Regions from separate parts of the Streptomyces sp. NPDC052910 genome, predicted to be linked through region 1. Evidence: riboswitches for the same ligand, from Rfam matches in the RefSeq annotation. Region 1 holds a riboswitch; the other holds the start of a gene.
What was found. A riboswitch is a leader RNA that binds a small molecule or an ion and turns the genes downstream of it on or off. The one in region 1 is predicted to bind glycine.
Positions count from the first base shown of each region.

Region 1 (14,342 bases):
GTCCAGCCCTGGTGGATGCGGACGTCGTGTTCGGCGGTGTCGCCCGCCGGAACACCCGGGACGCCCGGAGCGCTCGGGCCGTCCGGGACGCGCGGCGTGATCGCGGTGTCCCGGTCGAACTCGCTGTTGCCGATGCTTGCCAGTGCCATGCGGGCACCGTACTACCGGTAGGTTACCGGCGGGTAGCCTTACGTTGTGTGAGGTGCGGCCCGACCCCGGGCTGGAGCTCCTCCGCCGCCGCGCTCCGCCGGTGCCAGGCGCGCGGGGCGCGCCAGTGGAAGCGCATGGAGAGCAGCCGCAGCCCGCAGCCGACGACGACCGGGATCGCGTTGGTGGGGCCGTGCAGCACGCCGTACTTCAGCATCAGGACGGCCGTCGTGGCGCCGGCCATGGCGGGGACCGCGTACAGGTCGCGGTCCCAGCGCAGCAGCGACGGGACCTCGTGGGCGAGGACGTCGCGCAGGACGCCGCCGCCCACGGCGGTGGCCAGCCCGAGGGTGGCGGACTGGGTGAGGCCGAGCCCGTGCCCGTACGCCTTGACGGTGCCGGTGACACAGAAGAGGCCGAGCCCGGCGGCGTCGAAGACGTTCACCGCGCTGGTGATCCGTTCCACCTCGGGGTGCAGGAAGAAGACGATGAGCGTGGCGATCAGCGGGGTGAGGAAGTAGCCGAGGTCGCTGAAGGCGGCGGGCGGCACGGCACCGATGACCAGGTCGCGGAAGAGACCTCCGCCCAGTGCCGTGACCTCCGCCAGCACGGCCATGCCGAAGACGTCGAAGTTCTTGCGGACGCCGAGCAGCGCGCCGGAGATCGCGAAGACGAAGATCCCGACGATGTCCAGCCAGTGCTGGACGGAGGGGGTGAACAGATCGGTGAGCACGCGACATTCTTACCGGTCGGCCGGGTGTCCCCCTTGTCCCGCCCTGGGAGGGTTCCTCGGCCCGCCCGGGGCGGGCCTCCCCGAGCGGGTCCCCGGAGGACCCCCGACGCCCCTCCGCTCAGGCCGCGGTCTCCCCCGCCTCCGCCACGGACTCCGGGTGGTGGCAGGCCACCTGGTGCCCGGGCCGCAGCGCGGTCAGCACCGGTTCCCGCTGCCGGCAGACGTCCGTCGCCTTCCAGCAGCGGGTGTGGAAGCGGCAGCCGGACGGCGGCGAGATCGGCGACGGCACGTCGCCCTTGAGCAGGATGCGCTCCCGCTTGGCCCGCCGCCCGGGGTCGGGCACCGGCACGGCGGAGAGCAGGGCCTTGGTGTACGGATGCATGGGCGTGCCGTAGAGCGACCGGCGGTCGGTGAGCTCCACGATCTTGCCCAGGTACATCACCGCGATCCGGTCCGACACGTGCCGGATCACCGACAGGTCGTGGGCGATGATGATGTACGTCAGCCCGAGCTCGTCCTGGAGGTCGTCGAGCAGGTTGACGACCTGGGCCTGGATCGAGACGTCGAGCGCGGAGACCGGCTCGTCGGCGATGACCAGCTTCGGCTTGAGCGCCAGCGCGCGGGCGATGCCGATGCGCTGCCGCTGACCGCCGGAGAACTCGTGCGGGTAGCGGTTGTAGTGCTCGGGGTTGAGGCCCACCAGCCCCAGCAGCCGCTGCACCTCCTTCTTCACCCCGCCTTCCGGGGTGATGCCCTGGAGCCGGAAGGGCGCGCCGACGATGGTGCCGACGGTGTGCCGGGGGTTCAGCGAGGAGTACGGGTCCTGGAAGATCATCTGGATGTCCCGGCGCATCGGGCGCATCCCGGCCACCCCCAGGTGGGTGATGTCCCGGCCCTCGAACTCCACGGTCCCGCCGGTCGGTTCGAGCAGCCGGGTGACCAGCCGGCCCATGGTGGACTTGCCGCAGCCGGACTCGCCCACGACGCCGAGGGTCTCGCCGGGACGGACGTCGAAGCTGACACCGTCCACGGCGTGCACGGCACCGGCCTGGCGGCGCAGCAGCCCCTTGGTGATCGGGAAGTGTTTGACCAGGTTCTCCACCCGCAGCAGGGGGCGGGCGTCGGCGTCCGGGAGGGCGGACGGCGTCTCCTTGGCGAGCGGGACCGGCTTCTCCGGCGCTGCCGCGGCGGCGGGAACCGCGTCGTTGTCTTCGGGCACAGCGTCTTCAGGCACAGCTCGGTCCTTCACAGCTTGGGAGCGATCTCTTCGGTCCAGATCCGCGTCCGTTCCTCCTGCGTCATGTGGCAGGCGGCGACGTGGCCCCGGCTCTTCTCCCCCGTCACCGGGCGGAGTTCGGGCCGGACGGTCCGGGTGACCCCCTTCTCGGGGACGTCGGCGTACGGGCAGCGCGGACTGAAGGCGCAGCCCGGCGGCACGTTGATCAGGCTGGGCGGGGAGCCCTTGACCGGGATCAGCCGTTCGGTCTGCTCGCGGTCGATGCGCGGCATGGAGCCGAGCAGGCCCCAGGTGTAGGGGTGCTGGGGCTCGTGGAAGACCTGCTCGGCGGGGCCGCGTTCGACGCAGCGGCCGCCGTACATGACGAGGATGTCGTCGGCCAGTTCGGCGACCACGCCCAGGTCGTGGGTGATGATGACGACGGCGGAGCCGAACTCCTCCTGCAGGTCGCGGATGAGGTCGAGGATCTGTGCCTGGACGGTGACGTCCAGCGCCGTCGTCGGCTCGTCCGCGATGAGCAGGGCGGGGTTGTTGACCAGCGCCATGGCGATCATGGCGCGTTGCCGCATGCCGCCCGAGAACTGGTGCGGGTAGTCGTTCACCCGCTGGTCGGGCTGCGGGATGCCGACCCGGTCGAGGAGCTCGACGGCCCGCCTGCGGGCGGTCTTCTTGTCGGCGTCGTGGTGGATCCGGTACGCCTCGGCGATCTGCGCGCCGACGGTGAAGTAGGGGTGCATGGCGGACAGCGGATCCTGGAAGATCATCGCCATCTCCCGGCCGCGCAGCTTGCGGACCTCCTCCGGGTCGGCGGAGAGCAGCTCGCGGCCGTCGAGCCAGATCTCCCCGGAGATCCGGGGCTTGCGCCGCCCGTACTGGCCGACCGTGTGCAGCCCCATGATCCCGAGCGAGCTGACGGACTTGCCGGAGCCGGACTCGCCCACGATGCCCAGGGTGCGGCCCTTCTCCAGCTTGAAGGAGAGCCCGTCGACGGACTTGACCAGGCCGTCGTCGGTCGGGAAGTGGATGCGCAGGTCGCGGACGTCCAGGTAGGCGCGGGCGCCGTCCGGCTCCTCCACCGATTCGGTGACCGGCTCGGGGGTGGTGGTCATGAGAGCCTCACACGGGGGTCGATCACGGCGTAGAGCAGGTCCACCACGAGGTTGGCGAGGACGACCGCGGTGGCGGCGATCAGCACCACGCCGAGGATGATCGGCAGGTCGCGGTTGTTGATGGCGGTGACCGCGGCCTGGCCGAGCCCGGGCAGGTTGAAGGCGCTCTCGGTGAGGATCGCGCTGCCGACCAGGGCGCCGAGGTCCATGCCGAGGATGGTGGCGATGGGGGTCATGGTGGAGCGCATGGCGTGCTTGCCGATCACCACCCGTTCGGTGAGCCCCTTGGCGCGGGCGGTGCGGATGTAGTCCTCGCCGAGCACCTCCAGCATGGTGGCGCGGGTGAGCCGGGCGTACATCGCCGCGTAGAGGAAGGCGAGGGCGACCCAGGGCAGGATCAGCCCGCCGAACCACCCCGCCGGATCGTCGGCGAAGTCCACGTACTCGGACGAGGTCCAGCCGAGCTTGTACTTGAACAGCGCGAGCAGGAGCAGCGCGGTGAAGTAGATCGGCAGCGAGACGCCGGCCAGGGCGGTCATCATGGCCCCGCGGTCGATCTTGGAGCCGCGCTTCAGCGCGGAGACCGCGCCGGCCGTCACGCCCAGCAGCAGCCAGATGACGCAGGCGCCGCCGGCCAGCGAGAGGGTGGGGGCCAGCCGGTCGGTGAGGACCGGCCAGACCGCCTGCTCGGTACGGAAGGAGTAACCGAAGCAGGGGGCCGGGCAGTGGTCGGTGGTGCCGCCCCCGGTGTAGTCGCGGCCGGTGAACAGACCGCTGACGAAGTGCCAGAACTGGACGAGAACCGGATCGCTGAGCCCGAGCTTCTGCCGGATGCCTTCGATCGTCTCCGGGTCCGCCTGCTTGCCGACGTACATGGCGGCGGGATCGGCCCCGGTGAGCTTGGGGATGGTGAAGAAGATGAAGAAGGTCACCAGCGTGACCACGAGGAGCATCACGATGACGGCGAACAGCCGCCTGACGATGTAAGCGAACACTGCGGTCGGCCCGGCGGCGGCCCGGTGGAGGAGTCTCCACCGGACCGCCACGCTCGGCCCTCACCTGCCCTTCGGGCCTAGCGGCGGGAGCGCCGGAGGAGCGGACGGACGGCGGTCGGGTGCGGTCCGGGGACCGTCATCGGACGACGCCCAGGGAGGCGTAGTCGTACCGGCCGTTGAAGGCGTCCGTGGTGTAGACGTTGGTCAGCCGGGAGCTGCGCCAGATGATGTTCTTCTCGTAGGTGAAGGGCAGGTACCAGGCGCCCTCCATGACCTTCTTGTTCGCCTCCTGGTAGACCTTCCCCGCCTTCTGCGGGTCGGATTCGGCGATCGCCTGGTCCATGAGCCGGTTGACCTCGGGGTCGTTCAGCTCGGGGTAGTTCTGGTTGGCGGTGTCCAGGATGAACCGGCCGTCCACGATGGGCTGGAGGAAGCCCTGGCCGCTGGGGAAGTCCGCGCCCCAGCCGAAGACGATGATGCCGTAGTTCTTGTTCTTGACGTTCTTGGGGGCGCCGACGACGGTCGACGACTGGGCGCCGTCGTACTGGTCGATCTGCGTCTCGATGCCGATCTTCTTCAGGGACGCCTGGAGCGACTCGGCCGTCGCGATCTCCTGCGGCTTGTTGTTGCGGACCGCGATGGTGGTCTTGAAGCCGTCCGGCTTGCCGCAGGCCTTCAGCTCCTCCTTGGCCTTGACCGGGTCGGCCGCGCCCTGCTTGAGGTTGTACGGGTCGTAGGAGCCGTCGTGGCCGGTGACGGCCGGCGGGATCATGTTGAGGCCGATGTCACCACCCGCCTGGGGGCCGCCGCGGGCGGTCTGCAGCGAGGTGTGGTCGGCGCCGTAAATGACCGCCTTGCGGCAGTGCACGTTGTCGAAGGGCGCGACGGACTTGGGGAAGGCCGCGTACCGGATGAAGCCGGTCTGCGGGTTGTCCAGGTTCGCCTTGGCGGTCTGGAGCGCCTTCTGCCGGCCGGCCGAACCCATGCCGGTGGCGTTGAGGTCGAGGTCGTAGTTGCCCGCGATCAGGTCGCTGTCCATCGCGTCGGCGTTGGTGGTGAACTTGACCGAGATCTTGTCCGGCAGCGCCTTGCGGACCTTGTCGGAGTCCCTGTTCCACTTGTCGTTGCGGACGAGGACCATGTTCTTGTTGGGGTTGTACGACTCGAACTTGTACGGGCCGCTGGAGAACGGCCGCAGGTTGTACTTCTCCGCGGTGTCCTTGTCCTGCGGCACCGGGCTCGCGGCGGGCAGCGCCAGCATCTGGAGGAAGTCACCGTTGGGCTTGGCCAGCTTGAAGGTGATGGTCTTGGCGTTCGGCGTCTCGATCGCGGACAGGCCCAGCTTGTCCTTGCTGTCGTCCTTGTAGGGGCCCTTGTACTTCTTCTCCGGGTCCAGGACCTGCATCAGCCAGGTGGGGCCGCCGGAGATCTTGTCCTGCGCCCAGGTGCGCTCGATGCCGTACTTGATGTCCTGGGCGGTGATCGGCCTGCCGTCCTCCCAGGTGACCCCGTCCTTCAGGGTGAAGGTGTAGGTCTTCTTGTCGTCCGAGACCTTGCCCAGGTCGGTCGCCAGGTCCGGCACCAGCTCGGCGCTGGCGTGGCCCGGCTCCGGCTTGGAGGTCACGAGCGTACGGACGTAGTAGCGGGCGAAGTCCCAGGCGAAGCCGTAGTACATGCGCTGCGGGTCCCAGGAGTCGGACTCCTGGGTGGCGATGAACTTCAGCTCGCCGCCCTTCTTGTCGGACGCGCTGGCGACCTTCTCGACGCCCGCGTTGAAGCCGGCGCCCTTGCCGCCGCCTCCGCCGCCGTTGTCGTTCTTGCCGCTTCCGCCACCGCAGGCGGTGACTCCGACGAGGGCCGCGACCACCAGTGCCGCGCCCGCGGCCGTTCCGCGCCTTGATGTCCTGTGCGTTGCCAAGATGTCGCGACCTCCGTGATCGTCACGGTCCGGGGGCGGACCGCGATGGGGGTGGTTCCTTCAGCTCGTACTCCTGATGCCGGAGCGGCCGACGCGGCTGCCGTGCTGATGCGACGTCAGATCGCTCCGCAGTAAGCGGTGTTGCGCGTAAAACCGGTGCGGCTAGCGCGAACCCTTGGGGTCAAGGGCGTCCCGTACGCCGTCCCCGAAGAGGTTGAACGCCAGGACGGTGACGAAGATGGCGAGACCCGGGATCACCATGAACATCGGGTCGCCCTCATAGGTGCTGACGGCCTTGGAGAGCATCTGCCCCCAGGACGACGTGGGCGGCTTGACGCCGGCCCCGAGGAAGCTCAGCGCGGCCTCGGTGAGGACGTTGGTCGGGATCATCAGCGTGGCGTAGACGGTGATCGGTGCGACCAGGTTGGGCAGCAGCTCGCGGAAGAGGATGTACATCCGGCCGGCGCCCAGGCTGCGCGCCGCCTCGACGTACTCGCGCTCCCTCAGCGAGAGCGTCTGACCGCGGACGATGCGCCCCACGTAGGGCCAGCCGAAGAAGCCGATCACCGCGATGAGGACGGCCATCCGGACGCCCGAACCGGTCAGCCCGAAAAGCTCGTTGGGGACGACGGAGATCAGGGCGATGATGAAGAGGAGCTGCGGGAAGGCCAGCAGGGCGTCCATCACCCGGCTCACCAGGGTGTCCACCCAGCCGCCGAAGTAGCCGGCCACGACACCCAGGACGGTGCCGATCAGCACGGCGACCACGGCCGCGAGGAACGCGACGAGCAGGGAGACCCGGGCGCCGTAGACCACCCGGCTGAAGACGTCCCGGCCGTTGACCGGCTCGACGCCGAACAGGAAGTCGCCGTTGATGCCGCCCCAGGAACCCTTCGGTGTGCCGAACAGGGCGTCGATCTGGTCCTCGTGGTACTCGTTCGGCGGGTGGCCCAGCAGGTCCACGATCAGCGGCGCGAAGATCGCGACCAGGACGAGCAGCAGGACCACGATCCCGCCGGCCAGGGCCAGTTTGTCGCGCTTGAGCCGCGTCCAGGCGATGCGCCAGGGGGAGCGGCCCTCGATCGTCGTGCCCGGGACCGGGATTTCCGCGTCGGCGACGACGGTCGCGGTCCCGGTCGCGCTCGTCTCGGGGAGTGGTGCCGTCATCGTTCGCTGGACCCCTCTCGGCCGGTGGGACCGGCCTCCGCCGACCGCCCGGGGAGGCGGCCGGTCGACATCACTGACACATGCGGTGCTGTGCGGTGCGGTGGCGCAGTGCGGTGCGTTGCGGTGCGTTGCGTTGCGGTGCGTTGCGGTGCTGTGGCGCAGTGCGGTGCGATGCGGTGCGGTGCGGTGCGGGAAGTACAAGCGGAGCTGGTCGTACACCGGACCTGCGGGTCCTTGGAGCGGGAGTCTTCAACGCGTTCACGATCACCCGCCAGACCCGGCGGGCAATGGATGCGCAACCGTGATGTGCGATGCGAGCTTCCGTTATACGGACGGGGGTTGACCCTCAGCGGGGGAACCGGCAGCGGACGTGCGCCTCGCCCGCCACGCGGGCCCGTCCCGTCGCGGGTGCCTCCCGGGCCCCGGCCGGGGGTGCGTGCACGCGGCGGCGGACGGGGGTGGGCGCGCGCGGCGGCGGACGGGTGGGGTGACGGGACCGCGCGGAGGCGTCCGGCCGGGAACGTGCCCGCGCGGGCAGGGCCGTGGGGGCGGGCAGGGCCGTCCGGGCGGGGATTCGCCGGGACGGGAATCCGCTAGTGCGGGTACCCGTACCCCGGCACCGGTGCCGCCGCGCCGCTCGGGGCGGCATGCCCGTAGAACGGGCGGGCGTGGGAGCGCATCCACAGCGCCACCGGGTCGAACTCGTCCGCCATCGCCACCGTGGACACCGGCAGCCCCTCCGGCACCACGGCCACCACCTGCTGCATCATCGACCGGACGGACTCCACGGCCGGCGGGGAGGTGTCGTACAGGTCGAGGCCGATCGCCAGGTAGGCCGCGCCGATGGCCGGCTGCACCCAGGCGCGGCGCAGCGCCCGGACGGCGGGCGTGCGCTGAGCGTGCTGAGCGAGGAGGGCGTAGAACCGCGGGATGTCGACGGTGGGTTCGGTGATCTGGAGGGGGCCGGCGGGCAGCCGGTCCAGGCCGCCGGCGATGCGGCGGAGGTCGAGCCAGGGGATGCCGACGCCGCCGCCCGGGGCGTGCGGGTTGAGCCACAGGCCCCAGCGGCCCGGGTACAGGGACGCGGCGAGGGAGCGGCCGGTGACGACCTCGTGGGCGCGGTTCCAGCCGCTGGCGGCGAGCTCCCGCTCGGAGGTGACGCAGGGGGCGTAGCCGAGGCCGTCGACCTCCATGTTCCCGTACTGGGCGTCGGGCGAGCCGGGGTGGCCGTGCCAGAGCAGCATCCACAGCCTGCCCTCGGCGACGGCGTGCAGCAGCGACTCGTAGACGTCGTACCGCCCGGGCGCCACTTGGCGCAGCACCTGCTCCACGCCGCTCTCCGCGCCCGCGCTCACCTGATCCCGCCCCTTCTCCCGGCCGACGCTCGCGTCGCGTCCGCCCCCTGCCTCACGGCGCGGTCGCGCCTCCCGTACGGTCGTCCAACCAGCTTACGAGGCCGGGGCGACATGCAGGGGAGCAGTCAACGGTCACGGTCGTAGAACGGCGCGACGCGGTCCCGCATCCAGTCGGCGACCGGATCGCGGGTGACGTCGAGGAAGACCGTGCGGACCGGCCAGGGCACGGGGGCGGAGCCCAGGGCGCGACCCAGGGCGTCCACGGCGGCGGCGCGGCTGTCGTCGTCCGGGAGGTCGAGCTCCACGCCGACGAAGAGCTCCGGCGGGCCGCCCTCGACGCTGGCCAGGGCGCGGCGGGCGGTGCGCACGGCGCGGGCGGCGGTGAACTCCAAGCCGGCGGCGGCGAGGAAGGCGGTGGGCTCGTCCTGCCAGTCGGGCTCGTGGAGACGCACCCGGCCGCCGGTGGGCTCGCCCTCCAGCCGCAGCCGGCCGGCCCGGCAGAGCTCGGCGACGGCGGCGGGGGGCAGCGGCGCGGCGACCGTGCCCTCGAAGTTGACGACCACGCCGACCTGCGGGGGCAGGCCGCGGGCGAAATCCACGGCGGGAGCGACCGCGTAGGCCATGTGGTCGCCGACGACGCGGCGGAACTGCTCCTCGGAGCTGAAGACCGGCACGAACGCGGCGCCGCCGAGCTCCACGGTGGGCAGGTCGAGGTCGGGGCTGTCGGGGCCGCCGCCCTTGGGCAGGGGTATCCAGACCTCGCTGCGGGCCAGCGCCTCGACGACGCGCTCACCGGTGCCCGGGACGCCCGCGCAGGCGGCGAGGGTCTCCTCCAGTTCGTTGGCGGGCCAGTTGGGGGCCTCGCCCCTGGCCCGCTCCGTGCCGTGCAGCTCGGGGCCGCTCATCCGTTCTCCCCACGGTCTCGTCGCACTCGCACCCGCACCTTAACGGCCGGCTCCCCGTCAGACGGCGGGAGGGGCACGGCGGACGGCCGGGGCACACGGCGGGAGCGCACCGACGGCGGGACGGCGGCCGGCGGCGCGGGCCGGTGGGCAGCGGGGGCCGGGGGCGGCGGGACGGGCTGCCGCACGGCGAAGACGCCCCGCGGGCGCGGGCCGCCGACGGCTCCCGGGGCGGGGGCGCCGGGGGGCGCTTCCGGCGCGGGGGCGCCCGTGGATGCGCCCGCGAAGGCGCCCGGCGTGACCGACCCCGAGGTGGGCAACCCGAGCGGCCCCGAGGTGGGCGACCGGGGCGGGCCCGGAGCGAGCGGCCCGGGCGGTCCCGGCACCCGTGGCCTCGCGGGGGTTTCCGGCTCGGGCGGCACCGATACGGGCAGCCCCGGTGTGAGCGGCCCGCGCGGCCCCGACGCCGGCGGCGCCGTGGACGTCCCCGGCATGGCCGGTCCCACGGGTGTTCCCGCCTTCGCCGACCCCGCAGACGTACCCGCCTTCGCCGCCCCCGCGGACATACCCGGCATGGCCGGCCCCACGGAGGTACCCGACGTCGGCGCCCCCGTGAAGACGATCGTCCGCAGTGCCGCCGCCGCGGCGCGGTCGAGGAGGAGCACGCTCGTCGCACCGGCCGGGGGCCGGCCCCCGGCCGCCGCCGTGATCAGTCGTTCCATGGCGCGGCGGTGGCGGGCGAACGCGGTCCGGGAGACCGTCCGGCCGCGGGCCCGCTGCCCGGCGAGCGCGGTGCCGGGTTCCACGGCGAGCAGCAGGACGTGCAGCGCGGTGCCGCGGCGGCGCGCCTCGCGGGCCAGTAGGCGGCGGACCCAGCCGCGTTGCCCGCAGTCGTGCACGACGAGGCTCGCGCCGGAGCGCAGGGCGCGCCAGAGGTGCGCGTAGTGCGCGAGGCGCGCGAGGGGGCGGTAGGCGGCGTACGGGAGCCGGACCGGCAGCCGGCGCAACCCGCGCTCCAACCGGGCCCTGGCGTCCTGCGAGTCGACGCTGCGGACGGGGGCGCCCCGGCCGTCGAGGGCCGGTACGACCCGTCGGATCAGGGTGGACTTGCCGGCCCCGGGGAGCCCGGAGACCACCAGCAGATCACCGGCGCGGCAGCACAGCTCCGCCGGGGGCGCCGCCACCCCGCGCAGATCGCGCACCCGAGGCCCGGCGGCCCTCGCCGCCGGCTCCGCCCCCGCCGCCCGCGCGGCCCCCGCCGCCTCCCCCTGGACGCCCGTTCGCACCGCTCCCCCGCCCCTCGCCCGCTCTCCCACGGCCTCGTCGCTCCGTCGCTCGGTGCTCTCGGTGTACCCCACTCGCATACGGAGGGAGTAAAGGAAAAGTAATCCAATGCGATGGGCTGTGAACGGTCCATCGCACGCTCGTACGTGCAATGATGTGCGCGCCAGTGCGCGCCAAGAGCACGACCGACGCGTCACGACCAACTGCATACCGGCCGCTCGAATCCGCGCGGGAGAGTTCCGGCACGGCGCATCGCCGCCCGCCGGGCGCCGAAGGAGCAAGTTCCTCCCTTGAATCTCTCAGGCCCCGTACCGCGCAGGGTGAGGCAGATCTGAAAAGCGGACCGCCCCGCGGTCCCACCCAAGGTGCAAGCCGTGTGCCCTCCGGGGCTCCCGGTGAACCTCTCAGGTTCCGATGACAGATGGGGAGGCCGTCCTTCGACGTCCCCGCGTCCTCGCGACCGCTGCCCGGGAGCCTTGATCATGCCCTCAGAGTCCGCCGCCTCAGAGTCCGTCGCATCAGAGACCGCCACCCCCCGCCGTACCGCGCTCGACGCGCTGCACCGCGCCCTGGGCGCGACGATGACCGACTTCGCCGGCTGGGACATGCCCCTCCGCTACGGGAGCGAGCGCGACGAGCACGTGGCCGTCCGCACCCGTGCCGGTCTGTTCGACCTCTCGCACATGGGCGAGATCACCCTTACGGGTCCGCAGGCCGGCCAGGCACTGGATCACGCCCTGGTGGGCAACCTCTCGGCGCTGATGCCCGGCCGCGCCCGCTACACCATGATCTGCGACGAGCGCGGCGGGATCCTGGACGACCTGATCGTCTACCGGCTGGCCGACGAGGAAGGCCGCCAGAAATACCTCGTCGTCGCCAACGCCTCCAACGCCCAGGTGGTGCTGGACGCGCTCACCGGGCGGGCCGCCGGCTTCGACGCCGAGGTGCGCGACGACCGGGAGAACTACGCGCTGATCGCCGTCCAGGGCCCGGCCTCCCCCGCCATCCTGAAGTCGGTCACCGACGCCGACCTGGACGGCCTGAAGTACTACGCGGGCCTGCCCGGCACGGTCGCCGGCGTCGAGGCGCTGATCGCCCGGACCGGCTACACCGGCGAGGACGGCTTCGAGCTGTTCGTCGCCCCCGCCGACGCGGAGAAGCTGTGGCAGACGCTGACCGAGGCGGGCGCGGACGCGGGCCTGGTCCCCTGTGGCCTGTCCTGCCGGGACACCCTGCGCCTGGAGGCGGGCATGCCGCTGTACGGGCACGAGCTGACGACGGCGACCACGCCGTTCGACGCCGGGCTCGGCCGGGTCGTGAAGTTCGACAAGCCCGGTGACTTCGTGGGCCGCGCGGCGCTGGAGGCCGCCGCCGAGCGTGCCGCGGACGCCCCGCCGCGCAAGCTGGTGGGCCTGGTGGCCGCGGGCCGCCGGGTGCCGCGGGCCGGCTACCCGGTGGTGGAGGCCGCCACCGGCACGGTGATCGGCGAGGTCACGTCCGGCGCCCCCTCCCCCACACTCGGCAAGCCGATCGCCATCGCCTACGTGGACGCGGCCCACGCCGCGCCCGGGACGGCCGGGGTCGCGGTGGACATCCGCGGCAGCCACGAGCCGTACGAGGTGGTGGAGCTGCCGTTCTACCGGCGGGAGCGCTGACCTCCGGGACATCCGGGTAGGGAGCGGGCATCGAGCCGCAAAGCAGGCGGAATGCCCGATTTCCGAACGGAACCCCCGCCCTTCGTCTCACCTGGCAAGACGCCCCTGGCCGGACCAGGGGTCCTGCACAAGCATCGATCCGCGTACAGGAGAATCGACCCATGAGCAACCCCCAGCACCTCCGTTACACCAAGGAGCACGAGTGGCTGTCGGCCACCGACGAGAACGGTGTGGCGACGGTGGGTATCACCGAGTTCGCGGCCAACGCGCTCGGGGATGTCGTCTACGCGCAGCTCCCGGCCGTCGGCGACACCATCACCGCGGGCGAGACCTGTGGTGAGCTGGAGTCCACCAAGTCGGTCAGCGACCTCTTCGCCCCCGTCACGGGCGAGGTCGTCGAGGCCAACCAGGACGTCGTGGACGACCCCTCGCTGGTGAACTCCGCCCCCTTCGAGGGCGGCTGGCTGTTCAAGGTGAAGATCACGGACGAGCCGGCGGAGCTGCTGACCGCCGACGCGTACACGGACTTCGCCGGCTGACCCGCGTCCCGCCTCCACCCGGCCCCTCCCGCCCAGGAAGAACTCATGTCGCTTCTGAACAGCTCCCTCCATGAGCTCGACCCCGACGTCGCCGCCGCTGTCGACGCCGAACTCCACCGTCAGCAGTCCACGCTCGAGATGATCGCCTCGGAGAACTTCGCTCCGGTCGCGGTCATGGAGGCCCAGGGCTCGGTCCTCACCAACAAGTACGCCGAGGGCTACCCGGGCCGCCGCTACTACGGCGGCTGCGAGCACGTCGATGTCGTCGAGCAGATCGCCATCGACCGGATCAAGGCGCTGTTCGGCGCCGAGGCCGCCAACGTGCAGCCGCACTCGGGCGCCCAGGCCAACGCCGCGGCGATGTTCGCGCTGCTCAAGCCGGGCGACACCATCCTGGGTCTGAACCTCGCCCACGGCGGGCACCTGACCCACGGCATGAAGATCAACTTCTCGGGCAAGCTCTACAACGTGGTCGCCTACCACGTCGACGAGCAGACCAACCTGGTCGACATGGAGGAGGTCGAGCGCCTCGCCAAGGAGCACCGCCCCAAGCTGATCGTCGCCGGCTGGTCCGCCTACCCGCGTCAGCTCGACTTCGCGGCCTTCCGCCGGATCGCCGACGAGGTCGGCGCGTACCTGATGGTCGACATGGCCCACTTCGCGGGCCTGGTCGCCGCCGGGCTGCACCCCTCCCCGGTGCCGCACGCGCACGTGGTCACCACCACCACGCACAAGACCCTCGGCGGTCCGCGCGGCGGTGTGATCCTCTCCACGGCCGAGCTCGCCAAGAAGATCAACTCGGCGGTCTTCCCCGGTCAGCAGGGCGGCCCGCTGGAGCATGTGATCGCGGCCAAGGCGGTCTCCTTCAAGGTCGCGGCGAGCGAGGAGTTCAAGGAGCGCCAGCAGCGCACCCTGGACGGCGCGAAGATCCTGGCCGAGCGCCTGGTCCAGGACGACGTCAAGGAGCACGGCGTCTCCGTCCTGTCCGGCGGCACCGACGTGCACCTGGTCCTGGTGGACCTGCGCCACTCCCTGCTGGACGGCCAGCAGGCCGAGGACCGCCTCCACGAGGTCGGCATCACGGTCAACCGCAACGCCGTCCCGAACGACCCGCGCCCCCCGATGGTCACCTCGGGCCTGCGGATCGGCACCCCGGCACTGGCCACCCGCGGCTTCACCACCGAGGACTTCCGCGAGGTCGCGGACGTCATCGCCGAGGCCCTGAAGCCCGAGTACGACGCCCAGGCGCTGCGCGCCCGCGTCACCGCGCTGGCGGACAAGCACCCGCTGTACCCCGGCCT
Region 1 covers NZ_JBVJJR010000001.1:287,945-302,286, forward strand. The annotation lists gene ACZ6X9_RS01280 (thioesterase family protein) at 1-149, opposite strand, end outside; gene ACZ6X9_RS01285 (trimeric intracellular cation channel family protein) at 173-880, opposite strand; gene ACZ6X9_RS01290 (ABC transporter ATP-binding protein) at 999-1,991, opposite strand; gene ACZ6X9_RS01295 (ABC transporter ATP-binding protein) at 2,126-3,226, opposite strand; gene ACZ6X9_RS01300 (ABC transporter permease) at 3,223-4,221, opposite strand; gene ACZ6X9_RS01305 (ABC transporter substrate-binding protein) at 4,358-6,139, opposite strand; gene ACZ6X9_RS01310 (ABC transporter permease) at 6,302-7,306, opposite strand; gene ACZ6X9_RS01315 (enhanced serine sensitivity protein SseB C-terminal domain-containing protein) at 7,900-8,661, opposite strand; gene ACZ6X9_RS01320 (enhanced serine sensitivity protein SseB) at 8,787-9,566, opposite strand; gene ACZ6X9_RS01325 (AAA family ATPase) at 9,563-10,927, opposite strand; glycine riboswitch at 11,067-11,171, shown strand; gene gcvT (glycine cleavage system aminomethyltransferase GcvT) at 11,330-12,502, shown strand; gene gcvH (glycine cleavage system protein GcvH) at 12,664-13,041, shown strand; gene glyA (serine hydroxymethyltransferase) at 13,087-14,342, shown strand, end outside.

Region 2 (14,342 bases), on a different contig from region 1:
AGCGGCGTGGTCATGGGGCTGCTCGCCGAGCTGTCACCACTGGTGGAGCCGCTGAGCCTCGACGAGGCGTTCGTGGACCTGGAGGCGGGCGGCGTCGAGCCGACCACGGAGGCCGTCCGGGCGGTGGGCGAGCGGCTGCGCCGGGACATCCTCGCGGCGACGGGGGTCGGCGGGTCGGTGGGCCTCGCCGGCTCCAAGATGCTCGCCAAGATCGCCTCGGAGCAGGCGAAGCCGGACGGGCTCGTCGTCATCGAGCCCGGTACCGAGCTGGAGCTGCTCGGGCCCATGCCGGTACGGACCATCCCCGGCGTCGGGCCCGCCACCGCCGAGACGCTGCGCCGCGCGGGCATCCACACGGTCGCCGAGACCGCCGAGGCGGGCGAGGCGGAGCTGGTGCGGCTGCTGGGCAAGGCGCACGGGGCCGGCCTGTACGCCCTGGCGACGGGGCACGACGACCGCCCGGTCGTGGCCGAGCGGGACGCGAAGTCCGTCTCCGTGGAGGACACGTTCGCGGAGGACCTGACCGACCGGACGCGGGTCCGACTGGAGCTCGCCCGGCTCGCCGACCGCTGCGTCCGGCGGCTGAGAGCCGCCGGACGGTCGGGCCGCACGGTCGTCATCAAGGTGCGGCGGTACGACTTCTCCACCCTCACCCGCTCCGAGACGCTCCGGGGGCCGACCGACGACCCCGCCGTCGTGCGGGAGGCGGCCGCCCGGCTGCTTGAGGGCGTCGACACGACCGCGGGGGTGCGGCTGCTCGGCGTCGGGGTCAGCGGGCTCGCGGACTACACGCAGGAGGATCTCTTCGCGCAGGCGCAGGCGCGGGTCGCTGCCGCGCAGGCCGCCGAGGCGGGGCTTGAGGGGGGTGGGCCTAAGGAGGGTGGGCCCGAGGGGGGTGGGAGCGAGCCCCCGGCTCCCGGCGGGGCGGGGGACCGGCCGGCGGACGACGACGCCGCGCCCGCACGGCGGTGGCTGCCCGGTCTGGACGTGGTACACCGCGAGCTCGGCCGGGGCTGGATCCAGGGCAGCGGCCTCGGCCGGGTCACCGTACGGTTCGAGGAGCCCTGGTCGACGGCTCCCGGCCGGGTGCGGACCTTCGCCGTCGACGATCCGGATCTGGAACCCGCCGAGCCGGTGCCGTTGATCCAACCTTCGGGGGAGGGGCGTCTCGTGGAACCGGGCGGGGCGTTTCGGGATGGGGGCGGGGACGATTCGGCCGTGGGCCTGAGCGGGTCGGCGGCGTAGTGAGCGGGGAGGGCGCGCCCTGCGGGCGCGGATGGTGCCCCTGCCCCTCCCCCAGAGGGGGCACCCCCACTTTCGCCGTTTCTTGCGGGGGCAAGCCCCCGCACCCCCGCACCCCCGCACCCCCGCACCCCCGCACCCCCGCACCCCCGCACCCCCGGAACCGCGCTCCGCGCGGTTGTCCTCGAACGCCGGACGGGCTTGATACGAGCGGCGGAATCGCGGCAGGCGGGGCTCAGCGGTCGGAGCCGCCCGGCAGGGCCATGCGGTAGTGGTGGTAGAGGCGGAGCTCCTGCTCGGGGGAGAGGTGGCGGCCGACGCCCAGGTCGGGGGCGGCCTTGATGAGCGTGCGGTCGTAGGGGATGCGCAGCGAGTCGTCCACGACCTCGCTCGGTTCCAGGGGGACGAACGCGTCGCGGCCGAACAGCCCGGTGCGGACGGCCGCCCACTCGGGTTCGCCGGTGGCGTCGTCGAGGTAGACCTCGTCCACGGTGCCGATCTTCGCTCCGTCCCGGTCGTAGGCCTTGCGGCCGATCAGGGTCCGAGGATCGATATCCGACTGCATCCGTCCTCCCGGGAGTCACTTCCGTCCCTCTCTTTCTCCTGGTTTCCCCGGGAGGCCGTCGGCAAAGCCGGGAAAACCCTCGGGGCGCAAGAAAAGCCACCAAGCGGGAGTAATGGGGGAGTCGGCGGAGATGCACCGGCCCGGGAGATCCGGCGTCGGCATCGCCGCTGGTAGGCTGGCGATTGGCTGTGGACCCCGCGCGGGAGAGTCCTCCGGGGACCTGGACAGGCATTGGCCTCGACGGGTCCGACGGGGGCGCCGAAGGAGCAAATCCTCCCCGGAATCTCTCAGGCACACGTACCGCGCGGACGAGGTCACTCTGGAAAGCAGGGCGGGCACCGGACCGGGCACCATGCCGAGCCCCTCCTCACCGACGGTGAAAGCCGGGTCGCGTCACAAGGGCCCGGTGAAGCTCTCAGGTCGAGATGACAGAGGGGGAGGCCGTCCGGGTACCCGCGCCGTGGTACCCCTCGCAGGTCGCAATGACCAGGAGGCCCCCGCAGATGACCGCCCACCGCATCGCCCTCTCCGACCTGGAGCGCGGCACTCCGTTCGCCGGCCGCCACATAGGCCCCGACAGCGGGGCGCAGGCGAAGATGCTCGCCCACGTCGGCTTCGGCTCGCTGGACGAACTCACCGCCGCCGCCGTGCCGGACGTGATCAAGAGCGCCGAGGCGCTCCGGCTCCCCGAGCCCCGCGGCGAAGCCGAGGTGATCGCCGAGCTGCGCGGTCTCGCGGACCGCAACCAGGTGCTCGTGCCCATGATCGGGCTCGGCTACCACGGCACGTTCACCCCGCCGGTGATCCTCCGCAACGTCATGGAGAACCCCGCCTGGTACACGGCCTACACCCCGTACCAGCCGGAGATCTCCCAGGGCCGCCTGGAGGCCCTGCTCAACTTCCAGACCGTCGTCGCCGACCTCACCGGGCTGCCCACCTCCGGCGCGTCCCTGCTGGACGAGGGCACGGCCGCGGCGGAGGCGATGGCGCTCTCGCGGCGCGTGGGCAAGGTCAAGGACGGGGTGTTCCTCGTCGACGCCGACGCCCTGCCGCAGACCGTGGCCGTCATCGAGACGCGCGCCGAACCCACCGGTGTCGAGGTCGTCGTCGCCGACCTCTCCGCCGGCATTCCGGACGAGATCGCCGAGCGCGGCGTCTTCGGCGTGCTGCTCCAGTACCCGGGTGCCTCCGGTGCCGTCCGCGACCTGCGGCCGGTCATCGAGCGGGCGCACGAGCTGGGCGCGATCGTCACCGTCGCCGCCGACCTGCTGGCCCTGACGCTGCTCACCCCGCCCGGCGAGCTGGGCGCGGACATCGCCGTCGGCACCAGCCAGCGGTTCGGTGTGCCGATGGGCTTCGGCGGACCCCACGCCGGCTACATGGCCGTCCGTGAGCAGTACGCGCGCAGCCTGCCCGGCCGCCTCGTCGGCGTCTCCGTCGACGCGGACGGCGACAAGGCGTACCGCCTCGCCCTCCAGACCCGCGAGCAGCACATCCGGCGCGAGAAGGCCACCAGCAACATCTGCACCGCGCAGGTGCTGCTGGCGGTCATGGCCGGGATGTACGCCGTCTACCACGGGCCCGACGGGCTCACCGGCATCGCCCGCCGCGTCCACCGGTATGCCACGCTGCTCGCCGAGGGGCTGCGGGCCGGTGGCGTCGAGGTCGTGCACGGCGCGTACTTCGACACCGTCACCGCGCGGGTGCCGGGCCGGGCGGACGCGATCGTCGCCGCCGCCCTGGAGCGGGGCGTCAACCTGCGCCGGACGGACGCCGACACCGTCGGCATCGCCTGCGACGAGACCACCACCCGCGAGCACCTGGCCGCCGTCTGGGCCGCGTTCGGGGTGGACGCCGACGTCGAGGCGCTGGACGCCGCCACCGCCGACGCGCTTCCCGAGGAGCTGCTGCGCGGCTCCGACTTCCTCACCCACCCGGTCTTCCACCAGCACCGTTCCGAGACGGCGATGCTGCGCTACCTGCGCCGCCTCGCCGACCGGGACTACGCGCTGGACCGGGGCATGATCCCGCTGGGCTCGTGCACCATGAAGCTCAACGCCACGACCGAGATGGAGCCGGTCACCTGGCCCGAGTTCGGCGCGCTGCACCCGTTCGCCCCGGCGGAGCAGGCCGAGGGCTACCTCACGCTCATCCGCGAGCTGGAGGAGCGGCTGGCCGAGGTCACCGGCTATGACAAGGTCTCGCTCCAGCCCAACGCGGGGTCGCAGGGCGAGCTGGCCGGTCTGCTGGCCGTCCGCGCCTACCACCGCGCCAACGGCGACGAGCAGCGGACCGTGTGCCTCATCCCGTCCTCCGCGCACGGCACCAACGCGGCCAGCGCCGTGATGGCCGGCATGCGCGTCGTCGTGGTGAAGACCGGCGAGGACGGCGAGGTCGACGCCGACGACCTGCGCGGCAAGATCGAGAAGCACCGCGACGAGCTGGCCGTCCTCATGGTCACCTACCCGTCCACCCACGGCGTGTTCGAGGAGCACATCAGCGAGATCTGCGCCCTCGTCCACGAGGCGGGCGGTCAGGTGTACGTGGACGGCGCCAACCTCAACGCGCTGGTGGGGGTGGCGAAGCCGGGTGAGTTCGGAGGCGACGTCTCGCACCTGAACCTGCACAAGACCTTCTGCATCCCGCACGGCGGCGGCGGCCCGGGCGTCGGTCCCGTCGGCGTCCGCGCCCACCTCGCGCCGTACCTGCCCAACCACCCGCTCCAGCCCGCCGCGGGCCCGGAGACCGGGGTCGGTCCGATCTCGGCCGCGCCGTGGGGCTCGGCCGGCATCCTGCCGATCTCCTGGGCGTACGTCCGGCTGATGGGTGGCGAGGGCCTCAAGGCCGCGACGCAGGTCGCGGTGCTGAGCGCCAACTACATCGCCAAGCGCCTGGAGCCGCACTACCCCGTGCTCTACACCGGTCCCAACGGCCTCGTCGCCCACGAGTGCATCGTGGACCTCCGGCCGCTCACCAAGGCGACCGGCGTCACCGTCGACGACGTCGCCAAGCGTCTGATCGACTACGGCTTCCACGCGCCGACGATGTCGTTCCCGGTGGCCGGCACGCTGATGATCGAGCCCACCGAGAGCGAGGACCTCGGCGAACTCGACCGGTTCTGCGCGGCGATGATCGCGATCCGCGCGGAGATCGAGAAGGTCGGCTCGGGCGAGTGGGACGCCACCGACAACCCGCTGCGCAACGCCCCGCACACCGCCGCGTCCGTCGCGGGCGACTGGGAGCACCCGTACAGCCGACAGGAGGCGGTCTTCCCGGGCGGCGTCTCCGCGGCCGACAAGTACTGGCCACCGGTGCGCCGGGTCGACGGTGCGTTCGGTGACCGCAACCTCGTCTGCTCCTGCCCGCCGTTGGACGAGTACGAGGGCTGAGCCCGGCACACGTGGAGGGCCGGCCCGGCGGGATCGCCGGGCCGGCCCTTTCGTCGCGCGTCGTCCGCCGGTGCCGGCCCGGCCGTCAGGCCGCCGTCACCACATGCCCGGCGCCGAGCGGCCGGTGCGGGGCGATGATCTGCCCGTCAGGCAGCAGTTCCCCGGTGTCCTCGAAGCAGAGGACGCCGTTGCACAGCAGGCTCCAGCCCTGCTCGGGGAAGTGCGCCACGAGGTGGGCGGCTTCCCGGTCGGCGGAATCGGCTGACGGGCACGCGGGCTGGTGCTGGCACATGGGAGGGTTCTTTCGCTGGGATGTCGTGGCTGCTGTCGCTGTGCTGCGGCTCGATGCGGTGGTCATGCCGCCCCCCGTGACGATGTGGTCTGTCGTTCCCAGTGTTGCCCTACGGGCGTGATTCCGCAGGGATTTCGCAGCAGCGGTCCGCTGTGGAGGAAGACGCGTCACCCATGCGGACGGTTGCCGTCAACAAGTCTGCCCCTTCGGTCCGTTCGGGTCGACCTCCGTGGAGTGAGCCGTGTGGGTGACGTGGCGCCCGCGGACCGGCCGCGAACGGCGCGGCGCCCCGCGACCGTAGGGGTCGCGAGGCGCCGCCGGGACGCGTCACGCGGTCTTCAGCATCGGTGCCGGGGCCAGCCGGAGGGTGAGCACCGGAAGCAGGTCGGCGAAGCGGTGCGGGCGGTGGGCGGCGATGCCGGGCGGCGCGGGGGCGAGCGGCACCAGGAGGTCGCCGGGGGCGGGCAGGCCGGACTCGGCGTCGGCCGTGATGTCGCCGTGCAGCCAGAGAGTCAGCATGTAGAGGCCGGGCACGGTCAGCAGTCGCGGCTGGTACGGCGTCGACAGCGACTCCGCCTGCCGCAGGGCGAGTTCGGTGGAGACCACGTACGGTCCCTCGAAGAAGTGCGAGAACGTCCAGCCGTCGGCGGTCGGCCGCGCCTCGCCCGCGGCGATGGCGCGCTCGTCCTCCTTGATCAGGAAGCGCCAGCCGGTGAGCCGGGTGCGGGGGGTGCCGCCGGCCGGGGTGTGCTGCTCCAGAACGTGGACGGGGAGCGGCAGTTCGCAGTCGAGCGCTCCCTGGGCGGCCTTGAGGGACGGGGTGCGGGTCTCCCGGACGGCGGTGGGGGAGCCGAGGGCGGTGCGGACGCTACGGAGGGCAGGCGCGGGGGCAGGGGGGATGTGCAGCGGCATGATGGGTCGCCTCTCACTTCGGAGACACGCAGGTGCTGGCAGGTGACGACGCTGTCGGTGTGCGGGGTCAGAGGGGGGCCGGGACCGACTGCCGGGGCGCCTACTCTCTGCCTCACTCCGAGTTTATACGACACATGTTCACAGGATGTTTCGGCTAGCTGTCGCCGGTATTTCCGGCAAGGGGAAATCAGGGCCGCCTGCGGGGTCGTTTTCGGTGTTTTCGTTCCCGATCGCGCAGGCCTGACCTCGGTTTCTTTCCCGGGAACGGTCGGCCGAAACTCGTCGGTGTTTATCACCAGCGCAATGCGACATGCCATGAGCTGCCGTCATGCCATCGGAATGTGCCGGAGTGCGCTTGGCTGCCAGCCTACCGGTTATACGGGGACGGGGTGAGGCGTTTCGATCGCTTCGCATGGGCATCATCGACCGTGACGGGAACGGGCCGGCGCCGAGGGCGACCGCTGGAGGAGGACGCGTCCATGGGTGAGAAGGTCGCCGCCGTGGAGTTCGGCCTGGACGACCGCCAGCGCCACCGGGACAAGCTCCGGCAGTGCCTGGAAGGGCTGGGGAGGTTACTGGAGGAGAAGCGTTTCGACCGGCCCCGGAACCTTATGGGGCTGGAGATCGAGTTGAATCTGGCGGGCTCCGACGGTATGCCGAGCATGATGAATGCCAAGGTGCTGGAGCGTATCGCGAGCCGTGATTTCCAGACCGAACTCGGTCAATTCAACCTGGAAGTGAACATCGTCCCGCACCGCTTGTCGGGGCGCGTTCTCGACCAACTCGCCGAGGAGCTCCGCACCGGCCTCTCCTACGCCGACCGGAAAGCCCGGGAAGTGGGCTCCGGAATAGTGATGATCGGCATTCTGCCGACGCTCGGCCAGGACGACCTCGTCCCCGACAACTTCTCCGCCGCCGACCGCTACGCACTGCTCAACGAGCAGGTCATGGCGGCCCGCGGGGAGGACGTCAGCATCGACATCGACGGAGTCGAACGGCTGACCTGCACCGCGCGGTCCATCTGCCCGGAGGCCGCCTGCACCTCGGTGCAACTGCACCTCCAGGTCACCCCCGGCCGGTTCGCCGCCGTCTGGAACGCGGCCCAGGCGGTGGCCGCCGCGCAGATCGCCGTGGGTGCCAACTCCCCCTTCCTCTTCGGCCGCGAACTGTGGCGCGAGAGCCGCCCGCCGCTGTTCGTCCAGTCCACCGACACCCGTCCGCCCGAGCTCCAGGCACAGGGCGTCCGCCCGCGCACCTGGTTCGGGGAGCGGTGGATCGGCTCGGCGTACGAACTCTTCGAGGAGAACCTGCGCTTCTTCCCCCCGCTGCTGCCCATCAGCGGCGACGAGGACCCGCTGCGGGTGCTGGACGCGGGCGGGGTGCCGCGACTGGAGGAACTCGTCCTGCACAACGGGACGGTCTACCGCTGGAACCGGCCCGTCTACGGGATCGCCGACGGCGTCCCGCACCTGCGGGTGGAGAACCGCGTCCTGCCCGCCGGCCCCACCGTCACCGACGTGCTCGCCAACACCGCGTTCTACTACGGGCTGGTCCGGTCCCTCGCGGAGGAACCGCGTCCGGTGTGGACGCGGCTGCCGTTCGCCGCCGCGGCCGACAACTTCGACGCCGCCTGCCGGCACGGCATCGACGCCGTGCTGCGCTGGCCCAAGGGGCGCAACGGAGGAGTGGCCGAGGTGTCCGCGGTCCGGCTGGTCCGCGAGGAGCTGCTGCCGCTGGCCGCCGCGGGCCTCGACGCCTGGGGCGTCGAACCCGCCGACCGCGACCGCTACCTCGGCGTCATCGAAGGCCGCTGCCGGCTGCGCGCCAACGGCGCGTCCTGGCAGGCCGCCACCTACCACGCGGCACGGGACCGGGGCCTGGACCGGCACGCCGCGCTGGCCGCCACCACGCGGCGCTACTGCGAGCTGATGGCGACCGGCGAGCCGGTGCACACCTGGCCGGTCGGGATCGCCTGACCCCGCACCACCGGCCCCTCCGTGGTCCGGTCCGGCGGACGTCGGGCAAGCTGGGACGACGCGGCGGCGGTCACCGCCGCGGACGGACATCCCGGACCGGCCGTACGCGAGGACGCGCGGGCGGGACGGCGAGCGGTGCAGGGCGCAGGCAGGAGTGGTCCACGAGTGAACAGAGCGACGCGACAGGACGCCCGTGACGGGGCGGAACGCCCCGGTGTTCCGACGGAGCCGGGCGTCGGTCCCGTACCGTCGCGGCGCACGCTGGGCACCGAGACCCTCCTGGTACTGGCCCTCTCCCTCGGAGCCAGTGGGGTCTCCGCACTGATCAGCTTCATCGGGGCGCTCACCCGGCCGGGCGGGCTCAAGGACCAGGCGGCCCGGCTCAACACCTCCCACGCGCCCGGCCGGCCCTGGCTCGACCTGGCCTGGCAGCTCTTCGGCATCGCGACCTCGCTGGTGCCCGTCCTCCTCGTCGCCCACCTGCTGTCCCGCGAGGGCGCCGGGCTGCGCGCCATCGGCTTCGACCGCCGCCGCCCCGGCTCCGACCTGGCGCGCGGCACCGCCGTCGCCGCGGTCGTGGGCGGCACCGGACTGCTGCTCTACCTGGGAGCCCGGGCCGCCGGATCGAACCTGACGGTGGTGCCGGAATCGCTGCCGGACGTGTGGTGGAAGTTCCCGGTACTGATCGCCTCGGCCGTGCAGAACGCGGTGTTGGAGGAGGTCGTGGTCGTCGGCTACCTGCTGCGCCGGCTGGGCCAGACGGGCTGGGGCCCCACGGCGGCACTGGCCGCGAGCGCCGTGCTGCGCGGGTCCTACCACCTCTACCAGGGCGTCGGCGGGTTCGTCGGCAACATGGCGATGGGCGTCCTCTTCGTCCTCCTCTACCGACGGTGGGGCCGGGTGGGACCGCTGGTGGCGGCGCACGCGCTGATCGACATCGTGGCGTTCGCGGGATACGCGCTGCTCGCGGGGAAGGTGGGCTGGCTGCCGACGGCGTGAGCCGCCGGCGCGGTCCCCTCACACGAGGAACTCGCCGTCGATCACGGTCACGGCGTGGCCCGTCAGCAGCGTGCGGTCGCCGCGCAGCGTCGTCCGGACAAGCCCCCGCCGGGCACCGCCCTGAAGTCCCGTCAGCTCGGCGCGGCCGAGGCGGGCCGCCCAGAACGGGGCCAGCGCGGTGTGCGCGCTGCCGGTGACCGGGTCCTCGTCGATGCCCACGTTGGGGAAGAAGCCGCGGGACACGAAGTCGTAGCCGAGCGAGGGGTCCGCGGCCGGCGCGGTGACGATGACACCCCGCCGGGACCGCCCCGCCAGCGCGTGCCAGTCGGGGTTCAGCGCGTGCACGGTCCGCTCGTCGGACAGTTCGACCAGCAGGTCGCCGATGTGCCGGGCGGTGTCGTGCACGCTCACCGGGGCGGCGCCGAGCGCCTCGGCCAGCCCCTCCGGGGCGGCCAGCGGGGTGAGCGGGGACGTCGGGAAGTCCATGGTCAGGGAGCCGTCGTCATGCGCCGTCGTGGTGAGCACACCGCAGCGGGCGGCGAAGCGGACGGTCCCGGTGGCGGCTCCCGTGGTGCGCAGGACGTGTGCGGTGGCCAGGGTGGCGTGGCCGCACATGTCCACCTCGGTGGACGGGGTGAACCAGCGCAGCGCCCAGTCGGCCTCACCCTCCCCTTCCCCCTCGCCCGTACCGCCCAGCGGCCGGGCGAACGCCGTCTCGGAAAGGTTGACCTCGGCGGCGACGGCCTGCAGCCGGTCGTCGTCGGGGAAGGGGCCGTCGAAGAGCATGACGCCGGCCGGGTTGCCGGCGAAGGGGCGGTCGGTGAACGCGTCGACGATTCTGATTCGCATGACAGGACGGTAGGGGGCGCGGACGGCACGGGACACGGCCAATCGCCGGGAGGTGGCCCCCGAACGCGCCGCGGCGCGGGCGGGCCGCGTTGGGCGGGCGTCGGAGGAGGGGCCGTCACCGCCGACGCCCCGCGGACGCCGGGCGATCTCGTCGCCCAGGTCCAAGGCTTCCTCAAGCCCGACCCGGTCGACATCCGCGCCACCCCCGATGAGCTACCGGCCGAACATCTGCTCGTCGCGGACGGGGCGTACCTCCGCCCCTCGGACGCGGGGTGCGAGCTGCCGGCGGCCGTCGGCGCGGAGACCGCCCCTGTCTCCGGCCGCATTCGGGACGGGATACCCGCCGAGGACCCGGCCGCCGCTGGCCGCATCCTCGCCCTGGTCGGCGAGCGCGCCAACGCGGAACTCGCGACGCTGCTGCCTGACCGCCTGACCGCCTGACCGCCTGACCGCCTGACCGCCTGGCCGCTCGACCGAACCGATCGGGGTTGGTTGCGACGGTGCCGATGCTGGCGGCTTGTTCGATCCAGTCGAGCGTCGCGCACGCTTTCGCGACGTCGGGGTGAGCCGTGGCGCGCCCGGCAGGCATTCGCCCCCGGCTCGCCCCGACCCTGGAGGCAGCACCGGGGTAGGCCGCCCGCCCTATTCAGAACCCGGGATGTGAACACCCGTTGATCAGGGTGCGCCTGAGACGACGTCGGCGGAGGGGCACTGTTCCGTATCCGCCGACCGCGTCCGCCGGTTCGCGAGCCGGGCGCCCTCCGCGACTGGCAGGATCGCGGCCATGCCGTGCGAACCGCTGGTCATGCGAGCCCGTGGGCTCTGGGAGGGCCTGGCCCGGGCGCCCGTGTCGTTCGGCCCGCCGGGCAGTGTGGAGATCGTGGTCTCCCCGAGGTCCGGGCTGTGCCCGGTCGGCTGGGTGGGGGTGGTGGCTCTGGACGGATCGGCGATCGTGACCGCGCCGGGTGAGAGTGCCGCCGTGATCGTTCGGGACGCACTGAGCAGGCCGTCGGTGCGAGGCGTCACGGACGGCGCAAGGGTGCCGGACGCCCTTCCGGTGGCTCGGGTGCTCGGGCCGGCGACGCTGGCCTATGTGTCCCCGGAAAGCTTTCGGCCGGTGAGCGATCGTGTCGTGACGGTGCAGCGGCTGGCAGCCGCTCATCCGGATGTGAGGGCCCTGGAACGGGCGGCCGGTCATGAGGACGCCGGGGAAGCCGCTCTGGACGAGATCACCTCGCCCGCGTTCGTGGTGCGCGAGCAGGGCCGGGTGATCGCTGCCTCGGGGTACCGGGTCTGGCCGGGACGGACGGCCCACATCGGCGTACTGACGGCGCCGGGAGCGCGGGGGCGGGGGCTGGCGCGGGTGACGGGTTCGGCGGCGGTGGCCCGGGCCCTGGCCGCTGGGCTGCTGCCGCAGTGGCGCGCGCGCCTTCCCGCCTCCCGGCGTGTCGCGACCGCGTTGGGCTTCGAGGAGCTGGGATCCCAAGTCAGCGTGGAGCTCGCTTGAGAGGGTCGGTGCGCCGGTAGGGCGGAATCGGCGGGGGGAGGTCCAGGGACTTAGCCATGCCGAGGCGTCCCCTCCTCGTGGGGTCCGTGATGGCGGGGCGCGAGTCCACAGCGTGGCACGTGGTGCCGCCCGTTGGCGTTGGCGGGCTTTCTCGGACTGCGAGCCCGGACCATCGGTCCGGGCTCGCTCGTATGCCGCCGAATCAGATGGGCTTGCTGCTCGTTGTTCGGAGTGGAGGGGGGCTTCGTTGACGAGTGCCGCGGTGGGGGTGGTCGTGGGCTCAAGCGGCCTCTGACTGTCCGGCTCTGTGCAAGGTGCGCATGCGCGCCGCCTGGAACGCCGATACGGGATGGATCGCCTCCGCGCGGCCGATACCGCCGTGTCCCCGGAGTCGAGCGAGGGTCTTGCCGTGTGAGTGTTAGCGATATATCGTCGAAGCATCGCGAACGATCGATGTACTGGAGGAGCGATATGCGATACCCCCATGGAAACGAGCACCCCGGCTTCGGTCCGCGTGGTGGCGGCGAGCGTGGTGGGCGGCGGGCTTTTGGGCCGTTCGGGCCCTTTGGGCCGCAGTTCGGCGGGCCGCCGTTCGGTGGGCGGGGGCGTGGTGGGCCCGGTGGCCGGGCGCGGCGTGGCGATGTGCGGGCGTCGATCCTGGCGCTGCTGACGGACCGGCCGATGCACGGTTACGAGATGATCCGCGAGATCGCCGAGCGCAGCGGCGGCGTCTGGCGGCCCAGCCCCGGCTCGGTGTACCCCACGTTGCAACTGCTGGAGGACGAAGGGCTGATCAGCAGCGCGAGTCAGGGCGGCAAGAAGCTGTTCGCGCTCACCGAGGCCGGCCGCGCGGAGGCCGACGCCGGCGCCCCGGCCCCCTGGGAGCAGGTGGCGGGCGGCGCCGAGCGTGAGACGGCGCAGGAGATCCGGCAGGCCGGCTTCGCGCTGATGGAGGCGTTCGGGCAGGTCTGGCGCACCGGCAGCGCGGAGCAGCGGGAAGAAGCGCTGGCCGTCGTCAACGAGACCCGGCGGAAGCTGTATCTGATTCTCGCCGAGGGTGACTGACGCGCCGTCGGTCCCCTGGGGGTCCGGCCCGTGCGTCTCCTCCTCAAGGAGGAGCGCACGGGCGTCCGCGCCCGACCGGAGGGGGACGCGCGAATGCTTCCGCTCGGGGATGCCCTCACGGCCTGGGACTGATGGGGTGGGAGGGTGCAAAGCCGTACACCTGACATCGGCGGGGCGGGCGCGGCGCCGCTGAGTACCGAGGTGGCCGCGGCGGTCGCCGGTGCCCGCAGGCGCGCCCTGCGTGACGGTGACCGGCAGATCGACACCGCACACCTGCTGCACTCCCTGCTGGAAGCCGACCCCGAGACCCGGCTCGCGCTGCCCGGCGGCCCGGACCGGGTGGTCCGGCTGCTGGGCTACCTGGTGCAGCGCAGCATCGGCTACGGCCTGCGCTGGCGCGGCTCCGTCGAGGATTCCCGGGCGCTGCCGCTGCTGCCGGAGGGCGGGGTCCCCGGCTGGTCGCCCGCCGCGGCCACCGCCATGGGCGAGGCGTACGCCCGGGCCGCCGCCCGCGGCCCGGGCCCGGTCGAGGGGCTCGACCTGCTGGCCGCCCTCGCCGTCGACCCCCGCTGCCGGGCGGTCGAGGTGCTGGAACGTGCCGGGGTCGACGCCGAGGGGCTGGGCGCCCGTGCGTCCGCCGGCCGGTGGGTCAGGAGCCATGCCGGTGACGGACCTGTCGGGGCCTGACATGATGCGTCGATGCCGAAGGAACTGCTGTCCGGCGGAAGGGGCAGGGGGCCGGCCCTCGCCCTGGTCTCCGCGCTCGCGTTCGGTGGCTCGGGGGTCGCGGCCAAGCCGCTGATCGAGGCGGGTCTCGCCCCGCTCCACGTCGTCTGGCTGCGGGCCGCCGGCGCGGCCCTGGTGCTGCTGCCGGTCGTGTGGCGGCACCGCGCCCTGGTGACGCGCCGCCCCGCGTTGCTCGTGGGCTTCGGCCTGCTGGCCGTCGCGGGCGTCCAGGCCTGCTACTTCGCGGCCATCTCACGGATCCCGGTCGGTGTCGCCCTGCTCGTCGAGTACCTGGCGCCCGCGCTGGTGCTGGGGTGGGTGCGGTTCGTCCGGAGGCGGGCGGTGTCGCGGGCCGCCGCGGTCGGCGTGCTGTTGGCGGTCGGCGGGCTGGCCTGTGTGGTCGAGGTGTGGGCCGGGCTGCGCTTCGACGCGTTGGGGCTGCTGCTCGCCCTCGGCGGGGCCGTCTGCCAGGTCGGCTACTTCGTCCTGTCCGACCACGGGGACGATGGCACCGGGGCCGCCGACCCCGTGGGCGTCATCGCGTACGGCTTCCTGCTCGGTGCCCTCGTCCTCACCGCGGTCGCGCGGCCCTGGACCATGGACGCGCGCGTGCTCGCCGGCGGTGCGGTACTGCGCGGCGGGAACGTGCCGGCCGTCGTGCTGCTGGCCTGGCTGGTGCTGGTCGCCACCGTGGCCGCCTACCTCACCGGGGTGGTCTCGGTGCGCCTGCTGTCCCCGCAGGTGGCGGGGGTCGTGGCCTGTCTGGAGGCGGTCGTCGCCACCGTGCTCGCCTGGGTGCTGCTGGGCGAGCGCCTGTCCG
Region 2 covers NZ_JBVJJR010000013.1:9,543-23,884, forward strand. The annotation lists gene ACZ6X9_RS30955 (DNA polymerase IV) at 1-1,245, shown strand, start outside; gene ACZ6X9_RS30960 (PRC-barrel domain-containing protein) at 1,478-1,807, opposite strand; glycine riboswitch at 1,998-2,120, shown strand; gene gcvP (aminomethyl-transferring glycine dehydrogenase) at 2,311-5,196, shown strand; gene ACZ6X9_RS30970 (DUF5999 family protein) at 5,282-5,488, opposite strand; gene ACZ6X9_RS30975 (hypothetical protein) at 5,816-6,400, opposite strand; gene ACZ6X9_RS30980 (glutamate-cysteine ligase family protein) at 6,880-8,376, shown strand; gene ACZ6X9_RS30985 (CPBP family intramembrane glutamic endopeptidase) at 8,542-9,375, shown strand; gene ACZ6X9_RS30990 (PhzF family phenazine biosynthesis protein) at 9,394-10,224, opposite strand; gene ACZ6X9_RS30995 (GNAT family N-acetyltransferase) at 11,009-11,731, shown strand; gene ACZ6X9_RS31000 (PadR family transcriptional regulator) at 12,203-12,796, shown strand; gene ACZ6X9_RS31005 (Clp protease N-terminal domain-containing protein) at 12,941-13,483, shown strand; gene ACZ6X9_RS31010 (EamA family transporter) at 13,496-14,342, shown strand, end outside.
Region 2: another riboswitch for glycine. It lies ahead of gcvP (aminomethyl-transferring glycine dehydrogenase); the one in region 1 lies ahead of gcvT (glycine cleavage system aminomethyltransferase GcvT).